Regions from separate parts of the Cytobacillus dafuensis genome, predicted to be linked through region 1. Evidence: riboswitches for the same ligand, from Rfam matches in the RefSeq annotation. Region 1 holds a riboswitch; each other region holds the start of a gene.

The links. Region 1 has a riboswitch for lysine ahead of dapA (4-hydroxy-tetrahydrodipicolinate synthase). Riboswitches for the same ligand answer to the same signal wherever they lie in the genome.
Region 2: it holds a riboswitch for lysine, as region 1 does, so the genes downstream of both, FSZ17_RS08470 (transporter substrate-binding domain-containing protein) here and dapA (4-hydroxy-tetrahydrodipicolinate synthase) in region 1, are expected to answer to the same signal.
Region 3: it holds a riboswitch for lysine, as region 1 does, so the genes downstream of both, FSZ17_RS17165 (aspartate kinase) here and dapA (4-hydroxy-tetrahydrodipicolinate synthase) in region 1, are expected to answer to the same signal.

Annotation. Positions count from the first base shown of each region.
Region 1 covers NZ_CP042593.1:4,754,553-4,758,845, forward strand. The annotation lists gene FSZ17_RS22520 (RNA polymerase sigma-70 factor) at 1-503, opposite strand, end outside; gene FSZ17_RS22525 (phytoene desaturase family protein) at 509-1,807, opposite strand; gene FSZ17_RS22530 (VOC family protein) at 2,051-2,443, shown strand; lysine riboswitch at 2,506-2,685, shown strand; gene dapA (4-hydroxy-tetrahydrodipicolinate synthase) at 2,813-3,706, shown strand; gene FSZ17_RS22540 (hypothetical protein) at 3,965-4,293, opposite strand, start outside.
Region 2 covers NZ_CP042593.1:1,784,855-1,789,147, forward strand. The annotation lists gene pdxR (MocR-like pyridoxine biosynthesis transcription factor PdxR) at 58-1,515, shown strand; partial or broken gene FSZ17_RS23680 (hypothetical protein) at 1,805-1,911, shown strand; lysine riboswitch at 2,069-2,250, shown strand; gene FSZ17_RS08470 (transporter substrate-binding domain-containing protein) at 2,433-3,281, shown strand; gene FSZ17_RS08475 (amino acid ABC transporter permease) at 3,346-4,113, shown strand; gene FSZ17_RS08480 (amino acid ABC transporter ATP-binding protein) at 4,132-4,293, shown strand, end outside.
Region 3 covers NZ_CP042593.1:3,588,612-3,592,904, forward strand. The annotation lists gene FSZ17_RS17160 (YslB family protein) at 147-605, shown strand; gene FSZ17_RS17165 (aspartate kinase) at 652-1,881, opposite strand; lysine riboswitch at 2,053-2,232, opposite strand; gene uvrC (excinuclease ABC subunit UvrC) at 2,346-4,118, opposite strand; gene trxA (thioredoxin) at 4,214-4,293, opposite strand, start outside.

The DNA.
Region 1 (4,293 bases):
AAATCCAATGTAGAAGCTTTCGGGCGGTTCTCCATGCTTTTTTTGGCTCTGTGAAAAATCTGCCTGCAATTGGTAGATGATTTTTCAATAATAACTGCAATTTCTTCATAGCTATACTGAAAAACTTCTCGTAATAGGAAGACAGCTCGTTCATCTTCAGATAACTGCTGCAAAAGCAAGAGATAAGCGGTCGAGATAGATTCCTTCATCAAATAAGTATGAAAAGGGTCATTTTCTGCATCTACCAATGGTTCTGGCAGCCACTCTCCAACATAAACCTCGCACTTACTAGCAACTGATCGCAATTTGTCTATAGAGCTATTCATCACGATCTTACATAAATACGCTTTCTTGTTTTCAATGACTTTTTCGCTGCTAACACGGTTATACGTTAGGAACGCCTCTTGTACAAGATCTTCTGCATCCGCAACACTTCCCGTCATTCGGTAGGCGATCGAAAATAACAAAGGTTTATACGTCTGATACAATTTTTCAGTCTCCAAAACGATTAACCTTCCTTTGCTAAAATCATTTCGTTTGCTTTTAAAATTTCTCGCGCTGCACGCTTCCCACTCGCAACTGCAGCATCAGCTAATACTTCTTCATGTCCTGCCCAATCTCCTGCTATAAAGATTCCTTTCATTTCTGGTATGCTTGGACCCGGATTTTCTTTTCGTTTTACATGTGGAAAATCATGCGATACCGTTAGTTTCGGTAAAAATTGTTGCACTACGACTTCTTTTCGCCATCCGGGATGAAGCAAATCCATTACTGATTCTAATTGTTGCTTATCTGCGTTTACGTTAATTTCTTCCATTGGATTATGGTATTTTGCTAAACTTACAACCAATGTTCCGTCCTCACTTAACTTTGCAGCCCTTGATTGGTTTGTGAAAAACAAAGCTTGGTCGAGTCCTATCGCAAATTGATGTTGTGGGTTAGGTAACTTTTTAATCCCTATATCTAAACAGCATGCCGTAACAGGAATTGCTTGTTTATTCCATAGACGTAACGAAGTATGTTCTGCACCATTGATCATATTCATTGTCTCTTTTGGAGGGGCTGCAACGATACAATCAGGAACGTGAATGACCGTACCATCTGAGCATTGTATGATTTGATATTGCTCATGATGATCAATATTTGTTACATTTTTGTTCGTTAATATTTCAGCCCCCCACGCTTCTGCCTGCTTCTTAAGTTTTTGGACAATCGTTTCCCAACCTCCATCAACATATAAGACACCCGCATTTAATGAGCGCTTCACCTGCTTCAATACTGGCTTTGCAAGCTGTAAAGTCGAGGCATTCGTATAGGAAGTCAAACGACAAATCGAATAAAATATATGCCTCACCATCGGATCGGATATTTCAGAATCTGCCCACTCCTTAAGGCTAACTTCCGGAATGGAATAAATATTTAATTTCATAATCTTTAACATTAATTTGCCGAACATAAATTTAGCTTTCCACGATATAAGTGTTGATGACATGATCGATGAAAAATCTGTTGGAATGACATGAACGGCATGATTTAAAATGCCGTGAATATGAATAGCTTTCGTAGCATTCCCACCTGGAAGAGATATTCCAAGTTCAGTTAAAATGTTTGTAGCATCCCCTGACATATACAATCCATGCGGTCCCAAGTTCATAAGAACCCCATTTTTATCATTTGTCATCGCCCTTCCACCTAGATGATTCGATTTTTCCAAAACAACGACCTTTTTTCCTTCCCTCACCAATATATTAGCTGCTGTCAACCCAGCCAATCCTCCACCCACGACTGCAACATCATATTTAAACATAAAAAATCCCTCCTACATTTATTCTGTAATCAAAACGAATGAGGAAAGGATTTTGTGACAGCCAATAAAAAAAACTTTGTATTAATATTTCATAGTGAAAAGATAATATAAAGAGCGAAAAAGTTATTTCTTTTTCTTATTACTACTAAAAAAAAAACAAAACTACTAATCTTTATCGTATTATTTTCCCTGTTTATGTATAATCTACCTATCAGAAAATTTAGTATTTTAGGAGAGATGACAATGGGAACGAACACCATTCAAAAGGTTAGACAAATTGGAGTACCTGTTAAAGATTTAGAAAAAGCCATTGGTTTTTATAAAAATCAGCTTGGGCTCCCGCTTCTTTTCAATACAGACAGTATGGCATTTTTTGAGTGCAATGGGCTTAGATTGCTTCTTAGCCTGCCCGAAAAAGAGGAATTTGCTCACTCAAGCTCTGTTATTTATTTTCAAGTTGAAAATATTAAAAAAGCTTATGAGGATCTTATCGACAAGGGAGTTAGCTTTATCGATGAACCTCATGTTGTTGCCAAAATAGGTGATACAGAAACGTGGATGACCTTCTTTAAGGACTCAGAAGACAATACCCACGCTCTCTTAAGTGAAGTGCAAATACAGGATTTCCCCTTGTAATCAAATGAATTTTCAGTTATATTGTATACAATTAAATACTTTCTTATTTCAAGATCATTTGAAGTGAGGATAGAGGCGCAAAAACCATCAGTACATAATCGGAGGATAATGAGGTCCTAGGATGATTATGGAAAGGGGAATTTGCCGAAGCTTTTTTAGAATCTCATGTTCTTAAAGCTGGGTCTGTGTTGAATAAATACAGGACTGTCATATAGGGAACTATATGGAGGGCTATCGCACAGGAAACGATTATTGTTATTTTATTGTTTCTACTGCAGCAGCGAGTCCCTCGTTGCTGCTTTTTTGCGTTCCATTTCGAGCAGCCCTATCACCTCTAATTTTAAAAAAAATTAAAAAGGGTGTGAAGTAATGAATTTTGGCCAAGTTTTAACAGCCATGGTTACCCCATTCGATCAAAATGGGGAGATTGATTTTCAAGCTACTCGAATTTTAGTGAATTATTTAATTGAAAATGGTTCAGATGGATTGGTTGTGGCAGGGACGACAGGGGAATCTCCAACCCTAACGGTGGAAGAGAAAGTTGAATTATCTAAATTTGTTGTCAAAGCAGTAGACGGCAGAGTCCCAGTTATTGCAGGAACAGGGTCAAATAATACAAGAGCTTCAATCAGCTTAACAAGACAGGCAGAGGAAGCTGGTGTTGATGGAATTATGCTCGTAGCTCCATATTATAACAAGCCTTCTCAAGAGGGATTATTCCAGCACTTTAAAGCGATATCCGAATCAACAGCATTACCTATCATGCTTTACAATATTCCAGGCCGAAGCGTAGTGAACATATCAGTAGAGACAATTGTTAGACTATCAAAGATTGAAAATATTGTAGCTGTAAAGGAAGCAAGCGGCGACTTAGATGCTATGGCAAAAATCATTAGCGATACAGCAGATGACTTTACGCTATACAGTGGTGATGACGGGTTAACATTACCAGTTCTAGCAATTGGCGGAGCAGGAATTGTTTCTGTTGCTTCACACATTATCGGAAACGAAATGCAAGACATGATCAATCTGTTTAAAAACGGTGATGTCGAGGGTGCAGCTTCAGCCCATCGCAGCCTTCTCCCGATTATGAAAGCATTATTTGCAGCCCCTAGCCCATCACCGGTAAAAGCAGCTTTAAATATGAGGGGAATATATGCTGGTGGTGTTCGATTGCCATTAGTTGCATTAAACAATGAAGAAAAAAGTGCACTTGAAGAAGCACTCCAGCCGATTCTAATTAGCGACCAAAAATCTTGTTAATATATTCTAAAAAATTTAAAGCCGGAGAGCTTAACCTATTCTCTCCGGCTTTTTAATATACCCTATCATGTGTTCAATTCTTGAAAGAAATATTCTTTTATCGCAGATTAACGGGCAGTAAGACCCCCACTTCAATGATTCGAGTAAAACAATGAAGAGTAAGTGGGGGATCAAACTGCCCGTAAAGGCCCGATTGATTCAACTAACCATCAGTGTGGGATGCAGAAAAACCCCCACTGATGGAAGTTTCACTTTATTCTACTTATTCATTTTAGCAAGAAAATCACCCAGCAGGTCATCTAAATCATGTTCTGTTTCGTCATTTTCTTCATCTGCAATAGGATGCTGAGCATGTTTTGCGCTATCCCAATCAAATGTATCTAAATCATCATTCACTATGTCTAAATCCGGGTCTGAGGCTGTCTCCTCAATAAATTTTGATTGGCTGCCAACATAGGAAGCTGCAACTTCGTGATCTTTTATTGCTGTTTCTTCTTGGAGATACAATGCTTCATTTATATCTAAAGAGTTACTATTTAATGAAGCTAGTAATGAAACAGATCGAATGGGGTCAGTTAACAGCTGAT
Region 2 (4,293 bases), 1.9 Mb from region 1:
AAATATGAATACAATAATTAGTATTAGGGCTAAACAAAGTAGTGAGGAATGTAGTAAATGGACTGGAAACCAGATCGAAAAGCGAAAAAAGCTATATATAAACAGCTTGCAGAATATATCGAAAATGGCATAGCAGATGGTACTTTTCCACCTGATAAACCATTACCTTCTGAAAGATACTTAGCTAAAGAGCTTAACATCAATAGAAGCACAGTTGTTGCCGCGTATGACGAGTTGGAATCCAATGGGCTCGTACAAAGAACTAGAGGAAGCGGTACGACCATTAGCAAAGATATATGGGGAATTACGAGGAAACGTATACCGAGCTGGAACAGGTATATTAAGGCTGGATCCTTTTTGCCCAATTTACCTGTTACACAAAAAATTCGCAAAGAAATGGTAGAGCATAAACTGATTGATTTAGCAAGCGGGGAATTATCGGAGGATCTTTTTCCATTGGATTCCTTAAGAAAGATTACTTCTACTAGGTCTTTTATTGGAAGCTTAGGATATGACCATCCACAAGGAAATGTAGTATTAAGAGAGACCATTACAAAACACGTTAAACAATTTCGAAGAATTGATACAAATCCTTCATCAATACTTATTACATCGGGAGCCCAACAAGCCTTACATTTAGTCGTTCAATGTCTGTTAAAACCGGGAGATGCAATTGCTATTGAAGAGCCATCCTACCATTATAATCTCCCTATATTTAAATCGGCAGGGCTCAAAATATATTATTTACCAGTAGATAAAGATGGAATAAACCCTAATGATTTGGTGTCATTACATAAAAAACATCGAATTCGGATGATATTTTTAAATCCGATTTTTCAAAATCCAACAGGAGCTTTACTTCACAAAAATCGGCGGAAAACAGTTTTGGAAATATCTTCTGAATATGGGATTCCTGTTGTTGAAGATGATCCATATAGTTTAACGTCCTTTTCAGGAGAAGAGATCTCAACTCTAAAATCAATGGATCTCAACGGAAATGTTTTATATATTAGCTCTTTATCGAAAATCGTTGCTTCAGGGCTGCGAATTGGTTGGATAATTGGACCAAGACCAGTTATTGAAAGATTATCCGATGCGAAACAGCAAATAGATTTCGGGCATGCTAGCTTTACTCAATGGATTTCTAATGATTTTTTGGAATCGGAAGAATTTCATTTTCATATCAAGAAATTAGTCAAACAGTTAGAGAAGCGAAGGGATCAAATTGTCAAGAGCCTTAGATTTTATTTAAAGGATCAAGTTGACTTTTATATACCGCAGGGTGGAATCCATATTTGGTGCAAGTTGAATAAAGATTTTAATGAAGTACAATTGCTGGAAGAGTCAATCAAAAGAGGGGTTATCTATGTACCCGGAACTACAATGGGATCCAAAAAGGGATTCGTCCGCTTTACCTTTGCAAGGGAAAATGAAGAATCTATAAATGAAGGAATAAAGAGGTTTACCGAAGCACTTAATGCAGTAAATAATAATTATTTAATCGGAGGATCATGAAAATTTCATGATCCTTTTTTATATTTTAGCTTTGTTAAAGCTCAGTGTTGATAATGCTATTTTTGTTGTTGATTCTTGCTGCAGGCGCGAGTTCCTCGAAAATGCTAACGCATTTCCTTCGTGCGGTGATCATTCTAGGAAGCTTATTCAATGTCCTGCGGGAGAAGCGAGTCAAAGGGTGACCCAGCAGTAGAGATAGCTACGAGCAGGCTTCCGGACCGCCCGCGATCGCTAAGTGACTGCAGCGGAAATCAACAGGGAAGTTTAACATAGCCTATATTTTAAAAGTGTTATGGTTTATCCTCCTGGGATTCCGATCTTTATCCCTGGTGTAATAATTTCGTAATGTATACAAGAACAAATATTGAAGCCGGTCTTCCAGTTCAAGGTGCATGAGATACTGAATTAAAAACAATTCGCGTGATAAAAGAACATTAAATTAATATAATATTAAAATAATGATTTTCTGTGACTTTTTCCTTATAGAATGTTGACAGATTATATCGATTATTGTAGACTACATGTAACAATTTAATAAGACCTCACTTTTTACTAGTGAGGTAGAGGCGCGATATTTAACAGTCTTTAGCGGAGCTTGAGAAGCTATGATGCTATTGAGAAGGAAATGTCGCCGAAGCTTGTAATATTCTCTGTATTGCTTGCTGGGTCTGCAGTTAAGAACTGCAGGACTGTCTCAATAAACATCCCGGTTTATTGAGTTGTGCTATCTCATTTAGGGAAAGAAGAGGACTTAAGGGCAAATGTATAATACGAGACCTGAGTTTACCTCAGGTCTCTTTTTATTATGTAAATTTCCCGAATAAATTGAATAATGGGACTTTTATAATTGGGTGGCATGCATACCTTTCCGATTATAGAAATATATTAAACTATCATAACAAAAGGGGAGAAGCTTCATGAGGAGAAAATTATCATTTTTAATAGTAATGTCTTTATCTATGATTTTACTTTTGGCAGGATGTGGTACAAGCAAGGATTCTGAAAAAACAGGTGGTGCAGGAGAGTCTGAAAATGGAACATTTAAAGTGGGGCTTGAAGCTGGATATGCTCCATTCAACTGGACACAAATGGATGAAGCAAATGGCGGCGTAAAAATTGACGGAAGTGCAGAATATGCAGGTGGATACGATGTAGAAATCGCAAAAAAAATCGCTGACGGTTTAGGAAAAGAATTAGTGATCGTGAAGACTGAGTGGGATGGCCTAGTCCCGGCTCTGACTTCTGGAAAAATTGACGCTATTATTGCAGGAATGTCGCCAACAGCTGAACGTAAAAAGACGATTGACTTTTCAGACGTCTACTATAAATCGAATTTAGTTATGGTTGTTAAAAAAGGCGGAAAATATGATGGAGCTACATCTATCCAAGATTTTAATGGTGCAAAAGTGTCTGCTCAATTAAATACTTTCCACTATTCAGTCATCGATCAAATTGACGGTGTGAACAAACAGCCTGCTATGGATAACTTCCCAGCAATGAGGGTTGCGCTTGAATCAGGAGTTATTGATGGATATGTATCTGAACGTCCAGAAGGAGTAAGTGCTGAATCTGCTAACGAAAACTTTAAGATGATTGAATTTAAAGATGGCTTTAAAACATCAGATGATGATACTGCAATTGCAGTAGGTGTTGCAAAGGGCAGTGACTTAACGGAAGAAATCAATAAAATCTTGGCAGGCATCTCTGAGGATGAACGTACAAGCATTATGGATGCTGCTATTAAAAATCAACCAGCAGCCAATTAATGATTATGTGAAACCGGGTGCATCTTCATGCAGTCGGTTTCGCTTTTCTTAAAGGGGGAGAACTATGAGTTTTGAGTGGGTAGTTGAAATCATTACAAATAATTGGCCAATGTTCCTTCGTGGTGCTGGTGTAACGCTTTTAATTGCAATGGTTGGTACGATATTAGGCTTTATCATCGGTTTATTAATTGGCGTAATCCGAACCATTCCTACACCAGATAGTGGGGCAAAGAGAATCTTTCTTAAAGTGATTAATGCAATACTTTCTATTTATATCGAAATATTCCGTGGAACTCCTATGATTGTCCAAGCAATGGTTATTTATTATGGGTCTGCTTTAGCTTTCGGTTTTGATATGGATCGATTAAACGCTGCATTCCTAATCGTATCAATTAATACAGGGGCATATATGTCAGAAATCATCCGAGGTGGTATTCTTTCTATTGATAAAGGACAATATGAAGCAGCACAAGCAATAGGGATGAACCATTTTCAAACGATGAAGAATGTTGTCTTGCCACAAGCCATCCGAAATATTTTACCAGCAACAGGCAATGAATTCGTTATCAATATAAAGGATACTTCAGTGCTTAATGTCATTTCGGTCTCTGAATTATTTTTCCAAACAAAATCAATCGCAGGTAACAACTTCAGATATTTCGAATCATTTTTCGTAGCATGTATTCTTTACTTTATAATGACCTTTACGGTAACAAGAATTCTGCGTTACATCGAAAAGAGAATAGATGGACCGGAGAATTACACGATGTATGCCAATCAAATGCAAGTAGAGACACCGGAGGACTTGCTGCGAAAAAAGAATAATCATTAGGCGAAGGAGGGCAAAAGAATGGAAGTAGTTATTGAAATTCAACATTTAAATAAAGCTTTTGGTACGCATGAAGTGTTGAAGGACATTAATTTTTCGGTAAATAAGGGCGAGGTTGTCTGTATCATCGGCTCTTCAGGGTCAGGGAAATCAACTCTTCTGCGATGTGTAAATTTATTAGAA
Region 3 (4,293 bases), 1.2 Mb from region 1:
TTTTTTCTATAATTAATACAAATCTCTATTTATTTCGAAATAGTATTTTTTTCTAGTCACAAAAATAGCCTTTTTTCAAGTTTACATGTCTAAATTAGTTCCACATTGTATATAATAGAAGAATAATAGAAAGAGAGGAATCTAGCTTGAGTGAAACAGCTGCAGAATTAAGACATGACGAAAAAAAATCTGAAACCATTCCTGTATTCGGTTATGAACTTATTCGAGAAGTTCTACTAAACGAAATATTAGGTAATGATGCACCTGACATTTTGTATTGGGCAGGAAAAAGACTTGCTCGCCAATACCCCATGGAATCTATATCCCAAATGATCGAATTTTTTCAACAGGCCGCCTGGGGAAACCTTAGTATAATAAAAGAATCAAAAAACGAAATGGAATTTATGCTATTCAGTTCCTTAATAAATGACAGACTGCAAAAAAATGATCAGTGCACATTTCAGCTGGAAGCTGGGTTTATAGCACAACAAATAGAAATGCAGAAAGAAGTAATTTGTGAAGCATATGAACAACCCCACAAAAAAAAGGGAAAAGTGCACTTCACGGTAAAATGGGATAAAAAAGACACTCTGAATCGATCATGAAAATACTGGAAAAAGGCTTTCTGTAGAAAGCCTTTTTCTTTTTAAATTAGGATTCTACAGGTATACCAGATAAATTGAAAGCGTTGTGCAGCAACTGAACAGACTGAAGCATTTTTTCTTGCTCAATGACAGTTGAAACCTTTATTTCTGAAGTACTAACCATTTTAATTGGAATATTGCCTGTCGATAGTACTTCAAACATTTTTGCTGCCACCCCTGGGTTGGAGATCATCCCTGAACCAACAATAGAAACTTTCGCTAGGCCCTGCTCAGATTCAATTTGATGATAGTTTATTCTTTGTTTACAATTTTCTAATACCTGAAGCGTCTCATTCAGATCTTCATTTTTAATCGAAAATGAAAGATTTGTTGATTGATCAGCTATCGTACTTTGAATAATAATATCGACATTAATATGATTCTTGGCTAATTCAGAGAAAATAACAGATAGTGATGACAAGGAATTAGACAAACCTAAAACGGTTACTCTCGTTATTTCACTTTCAAATGCGATTCCACGTACAACTAAATTTTGCTCCATATTGACTTCCTCCTCGATGATCGTTCCTGCTTCCCTCTCACTGCTAGAACGGACCTCTAATGGGATATTATAGTTTTTTGCAAACTCAACCGCTCTTGGATGCAAAACACTTGCACCTAAATGTGCAAGCTCCAGCATTTCATCGTATGATACGTCTAAAAGCTTCCTAGCATCTGTTATATAGCGAGGATCTGTTGTAAATACTCCTGTTACATCTGTATAAATATCACATTTATCTGCTCTCAGAACTGCAGCTAGGGCCACAGCTGTTGTATCAGATCCTCCACGTCCTAATGTAGAAATTGCCCCTTCCTTCGTAAGCCCTTGAAAACCAGCGACAATGACAATCAAGCCTTGGCTTAGTTCACTTTCTAACCTTTCTGTATCAATATCAATAATTCTGGCATTTCCATGAACTGATTCAGTTTTTATTCCTGCTTGCCAACCTGTTAAAGAAACCGCTGGATAACCCTGTTCAGATAGAGCCATAGCTAATAATGCAATCGTTATCTGTTCTCCAGTAGTTAAGAGCATGTCCATTTCTCTTTTATTTGGGTTGGGGGAAATTTCCTTTGCTAAGCTGACTAGCTCATCAGTTGATTTCCCCATAGCAGAAACAACAACTATACAATCATTTCCTCTGTTCTTTTCTTCAATTATTCTATTAGCTACATTTCTTATTCTCTCCACATTCGCAACAGATGTCCCACCAAACTTCAATACAATTAGTCCCACGGTTACCCCTCTTTCTATTAATTCGAGTAGTTTGTTTTGACCGTCTTGACTACAATTGCTTTAGAAAATATGCCTACGTCCTTGATTTGTTTTGGATAATGGCATAAAAAAAAGCAATGAGATTCTATCCCATTGCTGTGATTATAAGCGTATAAAAAATACGATTATTCACAGTGTGATAGCTCTCCAAGACGAATTTGTCTTGACAATCTTGCATTTATTCAATACAAAACCAGCAAAGAAAGTGATGAGACTTTCTCCACTTCGGCAAACATTCCCTTTCAAAGCTTTTCATTGAAGCCCATTCTTCTCCAAGCATTTACTATTGAAGTTCGCACCTCTATCTTCACTATAAGAGACATTTCAAAAATTAAGAATTAACTCTCTTTTTGAATTCGCTTTAATGTGATAAAGTAATATTTAATTTTCAGTTATTATAGCACATTCATTTTTTTCAAACAATATTATTCCTGTAATTTTTTAATTAAATCCTCCGCTACATTCGCTGGAAGACCAATTTCTCTTAATTCTTCTAGTGATGCAGCTTTCATTTTCTTTATGGATCCAAAGGTTTTTAACAACTGCTTCTTTCGTTTTTCACCTATTCCTTGGATATCATCAAGCACAGATTGAAAGGCATTTTTTCCTCTTAGCTGTCTATGAAATGTAATCGCAAAACGGTGAACCTCATCTTGAATTCTTTGTAGCAAATAAAACTCTTGGCTATTTCTTCCAAGTTGTACAATTTCTAATGGATTTCCATACAAAAGCTGTGAAGTTCTATGTTTATCATCCTTTACAAGACCGGAAATAGGTATATCAAGGCCGAGCTCATTTTCCAGTACATCTCTAACCGTTTCTACATGACCTTTTCCTCCATCAATGATAATTAAGTCTGGCAGAGGAAGATTTTCCTTCAAAACCCGAGAATATCTTCGGCGAACAACCTCCCGCATTGAATCATAATCATCCGGGCCTTGAACAGATTTTATTTTATACTTACGGTACTCTCTCTTCTCTGGCTTCCCATCAATAAAGACAACCATTGCAGAAACCGGATCTGTTCCTTGAATATTGGAGTTGTCGAAAGCCTCGATTCGGTGAGGGGTATAAATCCCTAGCTGATCACCTAAATTTTCAACGGCTTTAATGGTTCTTTCCTCGTCTCTTTCAATGAGAGAGAATTTTTCTTGAAGGGCAATTTTCGCATTTTTGCATGCAAGTTTAACTAAATCTTTTTTCTGTCCACGCTGTGGTTTAAAAACTTTAACTCCTATGAGCTCTTCAGCCATTTCAGCATTCACTGAATCAGGAAGCAATATTTCATTCGGTTTAAAGTGATTTGCTTTTAAATAAAATTGCCCCAGATAAGTTAATATTTCTTCTTCAGGCTCTTGATAAAGTGGAAACATCGAAACATCTCGTTCGATTAACTTTCCTTGTCTAATAAAGAATACCTGTACACACATCCAGCCTTTGTCCACTGCGAAACCAAATACATCACGATCAGTTAAGTCTGTCGTCGTTATTTTTTGTTTTTCCATTGTGGCCTCAATATGAACGATTTTGTCTCGGAACTCCTTTGCCCTTTCAAAGTCTAGCTCGTCAGCTGCAGCTATCATTTTCTCTGTGAGATCCTTTTTTATTTCTTTATAGCCGCCATTTAAAAAACGGGTAATTTCATCTGTCATTTTCTTATATTCTTGCTCGCCGACTTCCTTTACACATGGTGCAAGACATTGTCCTAGATGATAATAAAGGCAAACACGATCGGGAAGTGTTGTACATTTTCTTAATGGATAAATTTTATCCAGGAGTTTTTTTGTTTCATTAGCAGCTGATACGTTTGGATATGGACCAAAATATTTCCCCTTATCTTTTTTTACCTTTCTAGTTGTAATGAGGCGGGGGTGTTTCTCAGCAGTTAATTTAATAAACGGATAGGTCTTATCATCCTTGAGCATTACATTATATTTCGGATCATACTTTTTGATTAAGTTCATCTCAAGGATTAATGCTTCCATATTAGAGGATGTTACAATATATTCAAAGTCTTCGATCTCATTTACAAGCCTTTGGGTTTTCCCGTCATGCGAGCCAGTAAAATACGATCTAACACGATTTTTTAATATTTTTGCTTTCCCTACATAGATAATTGTTCCTTGGCGATCCTTCATTAAATAACAGCCAGGCTGATCAGGTAAAAGCATTAGTTTGTTTTTAATCATTTCATTCATATTTTCACTTCCAAATTAGAAATGCTCTTTCCTTAGCAAAACCCCCGGACTTCAATGGAGAAGCCGGGGGTTTAATTTACATTTAATCTTATTTATTATGCATGTTTAGAAAGAAGTTCTGCAAGAGCTTCTTTCGGTTGGAAGCCGACAACTTTATCTACAACTTCACCGTCTT